DNA from 3 places in the Leclercia sp. genome. Region 2 is predicted to be linked to each of the others. Evidence: predicted binding sites of a transcription regulator. Region 2 holds the regulator's gene; each other region holds the start of a gene.
The links. The regulator CRP, encoded in region 2, controls carbon source genes, mostly activating them, when cyclic AMP is high. The targets are predictions, from matches to a motif close to ATGTGANNNNNNTCACAT.
Positions count from the first base shown of each region.

Region 1: V7Q49_RS16690 (YjcB family protein) is a predicted target of CRP. The motif match lies at 1,352-1,369, and genes of this name have one in related genera.
Region 3: deoC (deoxyribose-phosphate aldolase) is a predicted target of CRP. The motif match lies at 2,470-2,487, and genes of this name have one in related genera.

Region 1 covers NZ_DAIQCE010000007.1:107,774-111,987, forward strand. The annotation lists gene V7Q49_RS16685 (GGDEF domain-containing protein) at 1-879, opposite strand, end outside; gene V7Q49_RS16690 (YjcB family protein) at 1,494-1,775, shown strand; gene ssb1 (single-stranded DNA-binding protein SSB1) at 1,839-2,369, opposite strand; gene uvrA (excinuclease ABC subunit UvrA) at 2,621-4,214, shown strand, end outside.
Region 2 covers NZ_DAIQCE010000005.1:48,398-52,611, forward strand. The annotation lists gene V7Q49_RS14460 (hydrolase) at 1-21, shown strand, start outside; gene V7Q49_RS14465 (YheU family protein) at 18-236, shown strand; gene V7Q49_RS14470 (phosphoribulokinase) at 267-1,136, shown strand; gene V7Q49_RS14475 (OsmC family protein) at 1,200-1,604, opposite strand; gene crp (cAMP-activated global transcriptional regulator CRP) at 1,914-2,546, shown strand; gene V7Q49_RS14485 (YccS/YhfK family putative transporter) at 2,603-4,214, shown strand, end outside.
Region 3 covers NZ_DAIQCE010000003.1:183,599-187,812, reverse strand. The annotation lists gene V7Q49_RS12300 (YjjW family glycine radical enzyme activase) at 1-833, opposite strand, end outside; gene V7Q49_RS12295 (YjjI family glycine radical enzyme) at 805-2,355, opposite strand; gene deoC (deoxyribose-phosphate aldolase) at 2,617-3,396, shown strand; gene deoA (thymidine phosphorylase) at 3,452-4,214, shown strand, end outside.

The DNA of each region.
Region 1 (4,214 bases), on a different contig from region 2:
AATCTGTTGCAGGATGGCAAAGCGATTTAAGCAGCGCGTCAGATCGTCGGTCATGGCCTTCACCTCCAGCTGCCGCTCTGCTTTTTTGCGAGCGGTAATATCGAGCCCGATATTGAGGATTGAACCGTCCGGCAGAGAAATATTCGACCACAGGATCGTCAGCTGCATACCGTCCCGGCGCAGCGGATGCCATTCGTACATATCGTTCAGTGGGGCGGTGTTCAGCGACTCGTGCACCCGGCGGCGCACCTCCGGGTCAGGATAAAATAGCGCCAGCGGATCGGTATGGGCGTTGATCTCCGCCATCGTCCAGCCAAACACCTTTTCGCATTCGGCATTCCACAATACGCAGCGGCTATTCCTGTCGAAAGAGTTCATCAGTACCGGGGCTCGTTCAAACAGCGTTTTGTACTGGGCGATCATCCGCTGCATCTCTTTTGCCGTGCGCTCACGGGCAACGAGACCGGTGACAAAATCCTTCAGTTTTTCCATCAGGATAATCACCACCTCTTTCAGTACGGTGAGGGTGCTTTGCGGCTGCGTAAACCCCAGGAAAAAATAGCCGTGCTGATGCGGCGCCATTTTACACAGCACCCCACACTGTAATTGAAGGTGTCCCGGATGTCCGGGAGGAAATATCAGCGCGCCCATATTCTCTTTCCAGCCGATGACCTGCCATGAACGGCGCTGGCGTTGCAATAACAGGCTGGCAAGAAACGCATTAATTTCCAGCGGATGGCAGGTTAATTCCCCGGCACTGACAAACTGCGGCGGACCAGTATCATCCTGCATCATCACCCAACTGAGCTGGGCGCCAAAGGTATGATTAATCGTCTCCAGCAGATCCGTTAAGGTGGCATGAGACGATAATTTTGGCATTAATTTAGCTAATGCGTGCAGGGCCCGGGTACTGTCATTAATATTCTCTCGATTTACTGGCTTCATTGTTTATTCGCAGCTCATTAACGAGACAGAAATACCGCAACGAATTAATCAGGAATAAGTGATATTCAGTCGGCATAAATTAATGCGACTCTCTTACAGGGATGCGCGTGTAAAAATAAAATGACAAAAAAATAATAACCAGCAAAAAAAATTCAAGCCTGATTTATTTATTACGAACAGAGTAAGTAACCGCAAGAAGCATAATCCATAGCCATGAGGCTGTAAATATTGTACATAAGCTGCCGCTCTGTACATGTTTTCTTATGCCAATGAATTATCAGCAAAGTTATCTTAATTACACCGGTTAGCAGGCTAAATATATATTTTTGATGTTAATAACCATGCTAATTACAGGGTTAAAAAAGGCTATTTTTATGCATTTGCCCAGTGGCGAATAAAAGAACAAACGTGATATAGTTCACATATCTTATGTAACAAGAAACATCGTTTCATTGTTGTGAGTCTGAGCCTGCCGATAGCCAGTTTGCCACAGTGTGTGGGCAACGTCGCGCTTTACCCGGCGGCGGTTATCTTTGAGGATCGTTTTTATGGCAGCTATTACCACAGGTGTTGTGTTTGCACGCTGGGAGTTGTTGAGCGCGGTGCTGATGTTTCTGGCCAGCACGCTGAACATTCAGTTTCGTAAATCAGATTACACCGCGCTGGCGGTGGTCAGCACCTGTCTGGGTCTGGCGGCGGCATGCTGGTTCGCGACCGGCCTGCTGGGCATCACCCTGCTGGATGTGGCCGTTATCTGGAATAACGTTAAAGCGGTAATGGTCGAGGCGATGAGCCATACGCCACCAGACTGGCCAATGATGTACACCTAGTGAAGTTAAAAAACCCAGACGATGTCTGGGTTTTTTGTGGTTGCGAAACGCAGGTTCTGCTGATCAGAACGGGATATCGTCGTCGAAATCCATTGGCGGTTCGTTAGACTGCGCTGGTGCGGACGGCTGCTGCTGCGGACGGGACTGTGCGCCGCCGCTGAACTGGTTGCCACCCTGCGGCTGCTGAGGCTGACCCCAACCGCCCTGCTGCTGCTGGCCGCCACCTGCTGGTGCGCCACCGCCCTGACGGCCACCCAGCATCTGCATGGTGCCGCCGACGTTAACCACCACTTCGGTAGTGTACTTTTCTGCGCCGGACTGATCGGTCCATTTACGGGTACGCAGCTGGCCTTCGATATAGACCTGGGAGCCTTTACGCAGATATTCACCGGCCACTTCGGCCAGTTTGCCAAACAGCACAACGCGGTGCCATTCGGTCTGCTCTTTCATCTCACCGGTCGCTTTATCGCGCCAGGATTCGGACGTCGCCAGCGTAATGTTGGCCACTGCACCACCACTCGGCATATAGCGTACTTCCGGGTCCTGGCCCAGATTACCGACGAGAATCACCTTGTTTACGCCTCTGCTGGCCATGATCGTGTCTCCTGAAAACGTGTCTGAAAATAGTGTAAGCGCGCGAGTGTACCATTTCCACGTGGTCTTCCGATAGTTTCGAAGCATCTTCCAGAGTTCTCACGAAGGTTACATTGTTGCACAGGTAATCAGAATTTGCATTCCAATACTGTATATCCAGCCAGGTCAATTTGTGTCATAATTAATCGTTTCTGCCGGTTGTCCTTCAAACAAACCAGGCATTCCGTGTATCTACCTACCGGGAAAGGTGAATGGATAAGATAGAAGTTCGGGGCGCCCGCACCCACAATCTCAAGAATATCAACCTCGTTATCCCTCGCGACAAACTGATCGTCGTGACCGGGCTTTCAGGCTCAGGCAAATCGTCACTGGCTTTCGACACTCTGTATGCCGAAGGGCAGCGCCGTTACGTTGAATCGCTCTCTGCGTATGCGCGTCAGTTCCTGTCGCTGATGGAAAAACCAGACGTCGACCATATCGAAGGGTTGTCGCCGGCTATCTCCATTGAGCAGAAGTCGACCTCCCACAACCCGCGCTCCACCGTCGGGACCATCACCGAAATCCATGACTACCTGCGTCTGCTGTATGCCCGCGTGGGCGAGCCGCGCTGCCCGGACCACGATGTCCCGCTGGCGGCCCAGACCGTCAGCCAGATGGTGGATAACGTGCTGGCGCAGCCGGAAGGCAAACGCCTGATGCTGCTGGCGCCAATCATTAAAGAGCGTAAAGGCGAGCACACCAAAACGCTGGAGAACCTGGCCAGCCAGGGCTACATCCGCGCCCGTATCGACGGGGAAGTGTGCGATCTCTCCGATCCGCCGAAGCTGGAGCTGCAAAAGAAACACACCATCGAGGTGGTTATCGACCGCTTTAAGGTGCGTGATGACCTCACCCAGCGCCTGGCAGAGTCGTTCGAAACCGCGCTGGATCTGTCCGGCGGTACGGCCGTCGTGGCCGATATGGACGATTCGAAAGCAGACGAGCTGCTCTTCTCTGCCAACTTCGCCTGCCCGATTTGCGGCTACAGCATGCGCGAGCTGGAACCGCGCCTGTTCTCGTTCAACAACCCGGCCGGCGCCTGCCCGACCTGCGATGGCCTGGGCGTGCAGCAGTATTTCGATCCCGACCGGGTGATCCAGAACCCGGAGCTGTCGCTGGCTGGCGGCGCGATCCGCGGCTGGGATAAGCGTAACTTCTACTATTTCCAGATGCTGAAGTCGCTGGCTGAACACTACAAGTTCGATGTCGAAGCGCCGTGGGGCAGCCTCAGCCCAACCGTGCACAAAGTGATCCTGTTCGGTTCCGCGAAAGAGAACATCGAGTTCAAATACATGAACGATCGCGGCGATACCTCGGTGCGCCGCCATCCGTTCGAAGGCGTGCTGCATAACATGGAGCGCCGTTACAAAGAGACGGAGTCCAGCGCGGTACGTGAAGAGCTGGCGAAGTTTATCAGCAACCGCTCCTGCGCCACCTGTGACGGCACTCGTCTGCGTCGCGAAGCGCGCCACGTGTATGTCGAAAACACGCCGTTGCCGACCATCTCGGACATGAGCATCGGCCATGCGATGGACTTCTTCAACAACCTGAAGCTCTCCGGCCAGCGCGCGCAAATCGCCGAGAAAGTGCTGAAAGAGATCGGGGATCGCCTCAAGTTCCTGGTCAACGTCGGCCTGAACTATCTCACCCTCTCCCGCTCGGCAGAGACCCTGTCCGGCGGTGAAGCCCAGCGTATCCGTCTGGCAAGCCAGATTGGCGCGGGACTCGTGGGGGTGATGTACGTGCTGGATGAGCCGTCCATTGGTCTGCACCAGCGCGACAACGAACGCCTGCTCGGGACGCTGA
Region 2 (4,214 bases):
TACCTGGAACCCATAAGATGATTATTCCCTGGCAAGATCTGGCTCCCGAAACGCTGGATAATCTGATTGAAAGCTTTGTGTTACGCGAAGGCACCGATTATGGTGAACAGGAGCTTTCGCTTGAGCAGAAGGTCGCTGATGTCAGGCGCCAGCTGCAAAGCGGTGAGGTGCTGGTCGTGTGGTCCGAGCTGCACGAAACCGTCAACATCATGCCGCGCAATCAATTTCGCGGTTAACCGCGACCGCTTTCCATTCAGGGAGTTGCTATGTCCGCCAGACATCCGGTTATTGCCGTTACAGGGTCGAGTGGTGCGGGTACCACCACCACCAGCCTCGCCTTTCGTAAGATCTTCTCGCAGCTGCATCTGCGTGCCGCGGAAGTGGAAGGCGACAGCTTTCACCGCTACACCCGCCCTGAGATGGACATGGCCATCCGCAAGGCCCGGGATATGGGCAAACACATCAGCTACTTTGGCCCGGATGCCAACGACTTTGGCCTGCTGGAGCAAACCTTCGCCGAATACGGGCGAAGCGGCACCGGCCAGGCGCGCAAATACCTGCACACCTATGACGAAGCGGTACCCTGGAACCAGGTGCCGGGCACCTTCACTCCCTGGCAGCCGCTGCCGGAGCCTACCGACGTGCTGTTTTATGAAGGCCTGCATGGTGGCGTAGTCACGCCGCAACACGACGTGGCGCGCCATGTCGATCTGCTGGTGGGCGTGGTACCGATTGTGAACCTGGAGTGGATCCAGAAGCTGACGCGGGATACCAGCGAACGCGGCCACTCCCGCGAGGCGGTGATGGACTCCGTGGTGCGCTCGATGGAGGATTACATTAACTTCCTGACGCCGCAGTTTTCCCGCACCCATATCAACTTCCAGCGCGTCCCGACCGTGGATACCTCAAATCCCTTTGCCGCTAAAGGCATTCCGTCGCTCGACGAGAGCTTTGTGGTGATCCATTTCCGCAATCTGGACAATATCGATTACCCCTGGCTGCTGGCGATGCTGCAGGGTTCGTTTATTTCGCACATCAATACACTGGTGGTCCCGGGCGGGAAGATGGGGCTGGCGATGGAGTTAATCATGACGCCGCTGGTGCAGCGGTTGATGGAAGGCAAGAAGATCGATTGAGGTTTAGTTGCCTGTGGGAGAGGGCCGGGGTGAGGGCATCAGACCGCATGATGCCCCACAACATTACGCCTCGATCACTTCATACGAATGGGTAATCTTGACTGCTTTCTCCAGCATCAGCGCCACGGAGCAGTACTTCTCTGCTGAGAGGTCCACCGCGCGGGAGACCGCCGCGTCTTTCAGCTCTTTGCCGGTCACCACGAAGTGAAGGTTGATATGGGTGAACAGGCGCGGCGCCTCTTCACGACGCTCTGAGGTCAGTTTGACTTCGCAGTCGGTCACATCGTGACGCCCTTTTTGCAGGATAGACACCACGTCGATTGCGCTGCATCCGCCAGCCGCCATCAGGACAACTTCCATCGGGCTTGGCGCTTTGTCACCGGAGTTGCCATCCATCAAAATCTGGTGCCCGGAAGCCGACTCACCGAGGAACGTTAACCCTTCAACCCATTTCACACGTGCTTGCATTTTTATTAACTCCAGGATTGCATTTTTCCTGACAGATTACGCGCCAGCAACAATTCTGACAACGGAAGTCGACCTGCATCAAGCTGAAGCGAGACACCAGGAGACAGGCGGCAAAAGCTATGCTAAAACAGTCGAGATGCTACAGTAATACATTGACGTTGCACATGTATGCAGAGGACATCACACATTACAGGCTGCTAATTATTGTGACAGCCCGTCCCCAGGCAGGGGAAAGAATTCGATTGCAACCCCAGAGTACAGGTACACAGCCAGACTCTGGAGACAGCTTATAACAGAGGATAACAGCGCATGGTGCTTGGCAAACCGCAAACAGACCCGACTCTCGAATGGTTCTTGTCTCATTGCCATATTCATAAGTACCCATCGAAGAGCACGCTGATTCACCAGGGTGAAAAAGCGGAAACGTTGTATTACATCGTCAAAGGCTCAGTGGCAGTGCTGATCAAAGATGAAGAAGGCAAAGAGATGATCCTCTCTTACCTGAATCAGGGAGACTTTATCGGCGAACTGGGCCTGTTTGAAGAAGGTCAGGAGCGTAGCGCCTGGGTGCGTGCAAAAACGGCCTGTGAAGTGGCTGAGATCTCTTATAAGAAATTCCGCCAGCTGATTCAGGTGAACCCGGATATCCTGATGCGCCTCTCTTCGCAGATGGCTCGCCGTCTGCAGGTCACGTCCGAGAAGGTAGGTAACCTCGCCTTCCTCGACGTAACCGGCCGCATCGCCCAAACCTTACTGAACCTGGCGAAACAGCCAGACGCCATGACCCACCCGGACGGTATGCAAATTAAAATTACCCGTCAGGAAATTGGTCAGATCGTCGGATGTTCTCGTGAGACAGTGGGTCGTATCCTGAAAATGCTGGAAGATCAAAACCTGATTTCTGCCCATGGTAAAACCATCGTGGTTTACGGAACACGTTAATTCCGCTAAAACGGCGTGGCATCACACGATGACACGCCGTTTTTGTCTCTATCCCCATGTGGCGCAGGCTCATCTATCACCCGGAAGTTAACTACGCACTGCGGCAAACCCTGGTGTTGTGTCTCCCCGTGGCTGTGGGTTTGATCCTCGGACATCTGCAACAAGGCCTCCTCTTCTCCCTCGTTCCTGCCTGCTGCAATATTGCCGGTCTGGATACACCGCATAAACGCTTTTTTAAACGCCTGACGATTGGCGGGTGCCTGTTCGCCGGCTGTAGCCTGGCCGTACAGCTGCTGCTGGCCCGGGATATTCCGCTGCCGCTCATTCTGACCGCGCTGGCGATGACGCTGGGGGTCACGGCTGAGATCAGCGCCCTGCATGCCCGACTGCTGCCCGCCTCGCTGATTGCAGCCATCTTTACCCTGAGTCTGGCGGGGAACATGCCGGTCTGGGAGCCGCTGCTCCTCTATACGCTGGGCACCCTCTGGTACGGGCTGTTTAACTGGTTCTGGTTCTGGATGTGGCGCGAACAGCCGCTGCGCGAATCGCTGAGCGTGCTCTATCAACAGCTGGCAGATTATTGCGAAGCGAAATACACCCTGCTGACGCAGCACACCGATCCTGAAAAATCGCTGCCGCCGCTGCTGGCCCGTCAGCAGAAGGTAGTGGATCTGATCGGCCTCTGTTATCAGCAGCTGCATATGCTGGCGGCCAACAGAAATCATGAATACAAACGCCTGCTGCGTACCTTCCAGGTGGGGCTGGATTTGCAGGAGCACATCTCCGTCAGCCTGCATCACCCGAAGGAGGTGCAAAAGCTGGTGGAGCGCAGCCACGCCGAAGCGGTGATCCGCTGGAACGCGCAGACCGTGGCGGCCCGTCTGCGGGTGTTGGCTGACGACATTCTCTATCATCGCTACCCCACCCGTTTCACCATGGACAAGCAGCTCGGCGCGCTGGAGAAAATCGCCCGCCAGCACCCGGAAAACCCGGTGGGTCAGTTCTGCGCCTGGCACTTCAGCCGTATTGCCCGGGTGCTGCGCACGCAGCGTCCGCTCTACCCGCGCGACCTGATGGCAGATAAGCAGAAACGCCTGCCGCTGATCCCCGCCCTGCGAAGCTACCTGTCGCTGAAGTCTGCCGCCCTGCGTAACGCGGCGCGCATCAGCGTGATGCTGAGTATCGCCAGCCTGATGGGGGTGGCGCTGCACCTGCCGAAACCCTACTGGATCTTAATGACCGTGCTGCTGGTGACGCAAAACGGCTACAGCGCGACGCGGGTGCGTATTCTCCACCGGGCGGCCGGCACCCTGGCGGGGCTGGTTATCGCCGGCGTCACCCTGCACTTCCACGTTCCGGAAGGTTACACCCTGGCCGGAATGCTGGTGGTGACCCTGGGGAGCTACCTGATCATTCGCAAAAGCTACGGCTGGGCGACGGTGGGCTTTACGGTCACGGCGGTATATACCCTGCAGCTGCTGACCCTGAACGGTGAGCAGTTTATTATCGCCCGCCTGGCCGATACCCTGATTGGCTGCCTGATTGCCTTCGGGGGGATGGTCTGGCTGTGGCCGCAGTGGCAGAGCGGGCTGTTGCGCCAGAATGCCCACGACGCGCTGGAGGCCGACCAGGAGGCCATTCGCCTGATCCTCAGCGACGATCCGCAGC
Region 3 (4,214 bases), on a different contig from region 2:
CTGATCTGCGCCCGCTCCAGCACCTCCGCAAGCGGTTCGACATCCTCTGCCGTGGCGCTCCGCCAGTGCCGGGCTTCGCCATAGACGCCGTGAGCGTGAAAGGCGTTGATCCTCACCGGCACGTCCCCTAAGCGGCGAATAAATGCCACCAGCTCCCGACGGTGCGTCAGGTAATCACAGCGATCCGGGATCACCAGCAGACGCAGCTCGCTCAGCCGCTTGTGGGCGGCCAGCCAGCGGATGCTGCGCTTGATAACGGTGTTGTCGCGTCCGGTCAGATAGCGGTGATGTGCATTGTCCCAAGCCTTAAGATCCAGCATCGCCCCGTCAAACACCGGGAGCAGTTTCTGCCAGCCGGTTTCGCTTAACAGGCCGTTGCTGTCCACCAGACAGGACAAATGCTGCAGCTGCGGATCGGCTTTCAGAGCCGAAAACAGCGCCATCAGAAACGGCAGCTGGGTAGTGGCCTCCCCGCCGCTGACGGTGATACCTGAGATAAAGGGCGACACCTTGCGGATCTGATCCATTACTTCCTCCACGCTTAAACGCAGCGCCATGGGCGTCGCCTGCTGCGGACACATCTGCAGGCAGGTATCGCACTGCTGGCAATGCGCGTCATCCCACCAGACCCGTCCGGCCTGGACGTTCAGCGCGTCATGCGGACAGTGCGGCACGCAGGCGGCGCAGTCGTTGCACCGGCCTATCGTCCACGGGTTGTGGCAGGTTTTGCAGCGCAGGTTACAGCCCTGCAGAAACAGGGCCAGGCGGCTGCCGGGCCCGTCGACGCAGGAGAAAGGGATAACCTTACTGACTAAAGCGCATCTGTTGTTCATGGCTTATCACGCGCGGCTGGCGTTCCAGAATGCGGGTATTGCGGGCGGCCTCTTCACCCAGCCAGGTGGTGTTGGTGCGTGAACCTGCGGCGCGGTATTTTTCCAGATCGGAGAGTCGCACCATATAGCCGGTGACGCGAACCAGATCGTTACCCGAGATATTGGCGCTGAACTCGCGCATTCCGGCGCGGAAGGCACCCAGACAGAGCTCCACCACCGCCTGCGGATTGCGTTTTATGGTTTCGTCCAGGGTCAGGATGTCGCTGATCCCGGCGTGATAGTGTCGGTGATGCGGCGCGACCGCCAGCAGATGGCTGATGGGGTCGGGCTCATCGCCATAGGGCAGGCGTGCTCCCGGCGTGGTGCCGACGTCAGAGCTGATCCCCGACTGGGCATGCAGCAGGGCGCGCTGCTTCCAGCCATGTCTGACCGGGGTATTTTCCACAAAGGCCGCCAGTTGCTCGCTGATGCGATACCCCAGCGCATTGGCCTCATCGTCCTTACCGTAGCGCCCTTTAAGCCCGGCTTTTTCGCTCAGCACATTCACCGCTTCGGCCAGGCCATACATGCCGAACATCGGCACGAAACGATCGGGATCGATCAGCCCTTCCTTAACCAGGAAGCTATTCTCAAAGAAGCCGGACTGTTGGTACAGGAAGTCGCAGCGCGCATCGATGATGGCGATCTGCTGCTGACAGTAGTGCGGCAGCGTGCGGGTGAAGAAGTCTTCAAGCGTATCGCTCTGTTCGGCGATGGCTTTCAGGTTAAGGCGCACCAGGGTGCTGCCTCCGCCCGCCAGCGGCAGGGAGTTGTAACAGCTGACCACCCCAAAGCCGTTTTTTGTGAAAATTTTATCATTTACCGGCCCGTTGGCGATATGCGGTTTACTGCATTCGCAGATGTTGCTGGCCACCTCCAGCAGCAGATCGTCCGGGGTGATCTCAGGATCATAAATAAAGGTCAGATTGGGTGAAACCTGCTTAAGCTCTGCATCGGCGCGTAAAATAGCGCGCGTTACCGGGCCATCGGCCGGACCAATATTCGCATGTACGAAGGCATCCGGCAGGGTGCGGTCGAGATAGCGCCAGAAACGTTTTATTCGAATATCGATTTCTTCTTGTGTTAGAATTCTAACATACGGCTGCAACAGCGTATCGAGATGGCCGAGGAACACCGGCATGCCGGTCACGGACGGAACGTGGTGGTACAGGATAGTTAACAGCGACAGAGCATCGTCCAGATCCTGCGCCCCTTCCAGCTCCAGCCATTCCGAGCCCTGTTTCAGGAACACGGCATAGTCGGGTAGCACATAGCGCGGCTTGTACGGCGCATGGCCCTCAAACATATCGCAGATGAATCCCGCCTCCAGCGCCTGGCGCGCTTCGGGGGCAAGCGTCGGGTAGGGCAGGTTGTTTTCTGCCTCCAGCGCCAGAAAATGGCGTTTTTGTTCGGGGCTTAACACCGGGCTTGTCACAATTTGCTGGCAACGTTGTTGCAGGGCATCGGGGCTGGAGGGGGACATGGTCGCTTCCTTATTGTTCTGCAGTGATGGGGAAGGATTGTAGAAAGAGTCCCGTCGGCCGCCTTTGATCCCGCGCGTGTGCCTGGCGCTTTCATCAGCAGTTGCAGCTAAATTATTTGAAGTGGATCTCATTACGGTTATGCAAATTTGTACGCGTATTTCATTAACTGTGATGAATGTCGAAGTGAGAATGCGGGTGGATGTTAGAATACTCACAGACCCGCAAGGTAAAATTTTACGGCTATACGCCGGGAGAATGTTATGACCGATTTAACCGCCAGCAGCCTGCGCGCTCTGAAACTGATGGATCTGACCACCCTGAATGACGACGACACCAACGAGAAAGTGATCGCCCTGTGTCATCAGGCGAAAACCGCTGTGGGCAACACCGCGGCGGTTTGTATCTACCCACGTTTCATTCCGATTGCGCGTAAAACCCTGAAAGAGCAGGGTACGCCGGACGTGCGCATCGCCACCGTCACCAACTTCCCGCACGGTAATGACGATATCGAAATCGCGCTGGCAGAGACCCGCGCCGCTATCGCCTACGGTGCTGACGAAGTGGACGTAGTCTTCCCGTACCGCGCGCTGATCGCCGGCAACGAGCAGGTCGGCTTTGAGCTGGTGAAAGCCTGTAAAGAGGCCTGCGCGGCGGCAAACGTGCTGCTGAAAGTGATCATCGAAACCGGTGAACTGAAAGAAGAGGCGCTGATTCGTAAGGCGTCTGAAATCTCCATCAAAGCGGGTGCCGATTTCATTAAAACTTCTACCGGTAAAGTGCCGGTGAACGCAACCCCGGAAAGCGCGCGCATCATGATGGAAGTGATCCGTGATATGGGCGTGGAAAAAACCGTGGGCTTCAAACCGGCGGGCGGCGTGCGTACTGCTGAAGACGCGCAGCAGTTCCTGGCGATTGCCGACGAGCTGTTCGGTGCCGACTGGGCTGATTCCCGTCACTACCGCTTTGGTGCCTCCAGCCTGCTGGCCAGCCTGCTGAAAGCGCTGGGTCACGGCGACGGTAAGAGCGCAAGCAGCTACTAAGTTTTGAATTGCCGGTTGGCGCCACGCCCACCCGGCCTACTTTCGGGAGGTTACCGTGTTTCTCGCACAAGAAATTATTCGTAAAAAACGTGATGGTCATGCTTTAAGCGACGAAGAGATCCGTTTCTTTATCAACGGCATTCGTGATAACACCATCTCTGAAGGGCAGATTGCGGCCCTGGCGATGACCATTTTCTTCCACGATATGGCGATGCCGGAGCGCGTGTCGCTGACCATGGCGATGCGGGATTCTGGGACCGTTCTGGACTGGAAGAGCCTTAACCTTAACGGCCCGATTGTGGATAAACACTCCACCGGCGGCGTGGGGGATGTCACCTCACTGATGCTGGGGCCAATGGTCGCTGCCTGCGGCGGCTATATTCCGATGATCTCCGGGCGCGGCCTCGGCCATACCGGCGGCACGCTCGACAAACTGGAAGCCATTCCGGGCTTCGATATCTTCCCGGATGACAATCGCTTCCGCGACATTATTAAAGACGTTGGTGTGGCGATTATCGGCCAGACCAGCTCTCTTGCCCCGGCGGATAAGCGTTTTTACGCCACGCGTGACATTACCGCGACCGTCGACTCCATCCCGCTGATCACCGCCTCGATCCTCGCCAAGAAACTGGCTGAAGGGCTGGATGCGCTGGTGATGGACGTGAAAGTGGGCAGCGGCGCCTTTATGCCGACCTATGAACTCTCAGCCGCGCTTGCTGAAGCGATCGTTGGCGTTTCCAACGGCGCAGGCGTGCGCACCACCGCGCTGCTCACCGACATGAACCAGGTGCTGGCCTCCAGCGCCGGTAACGCGGTCG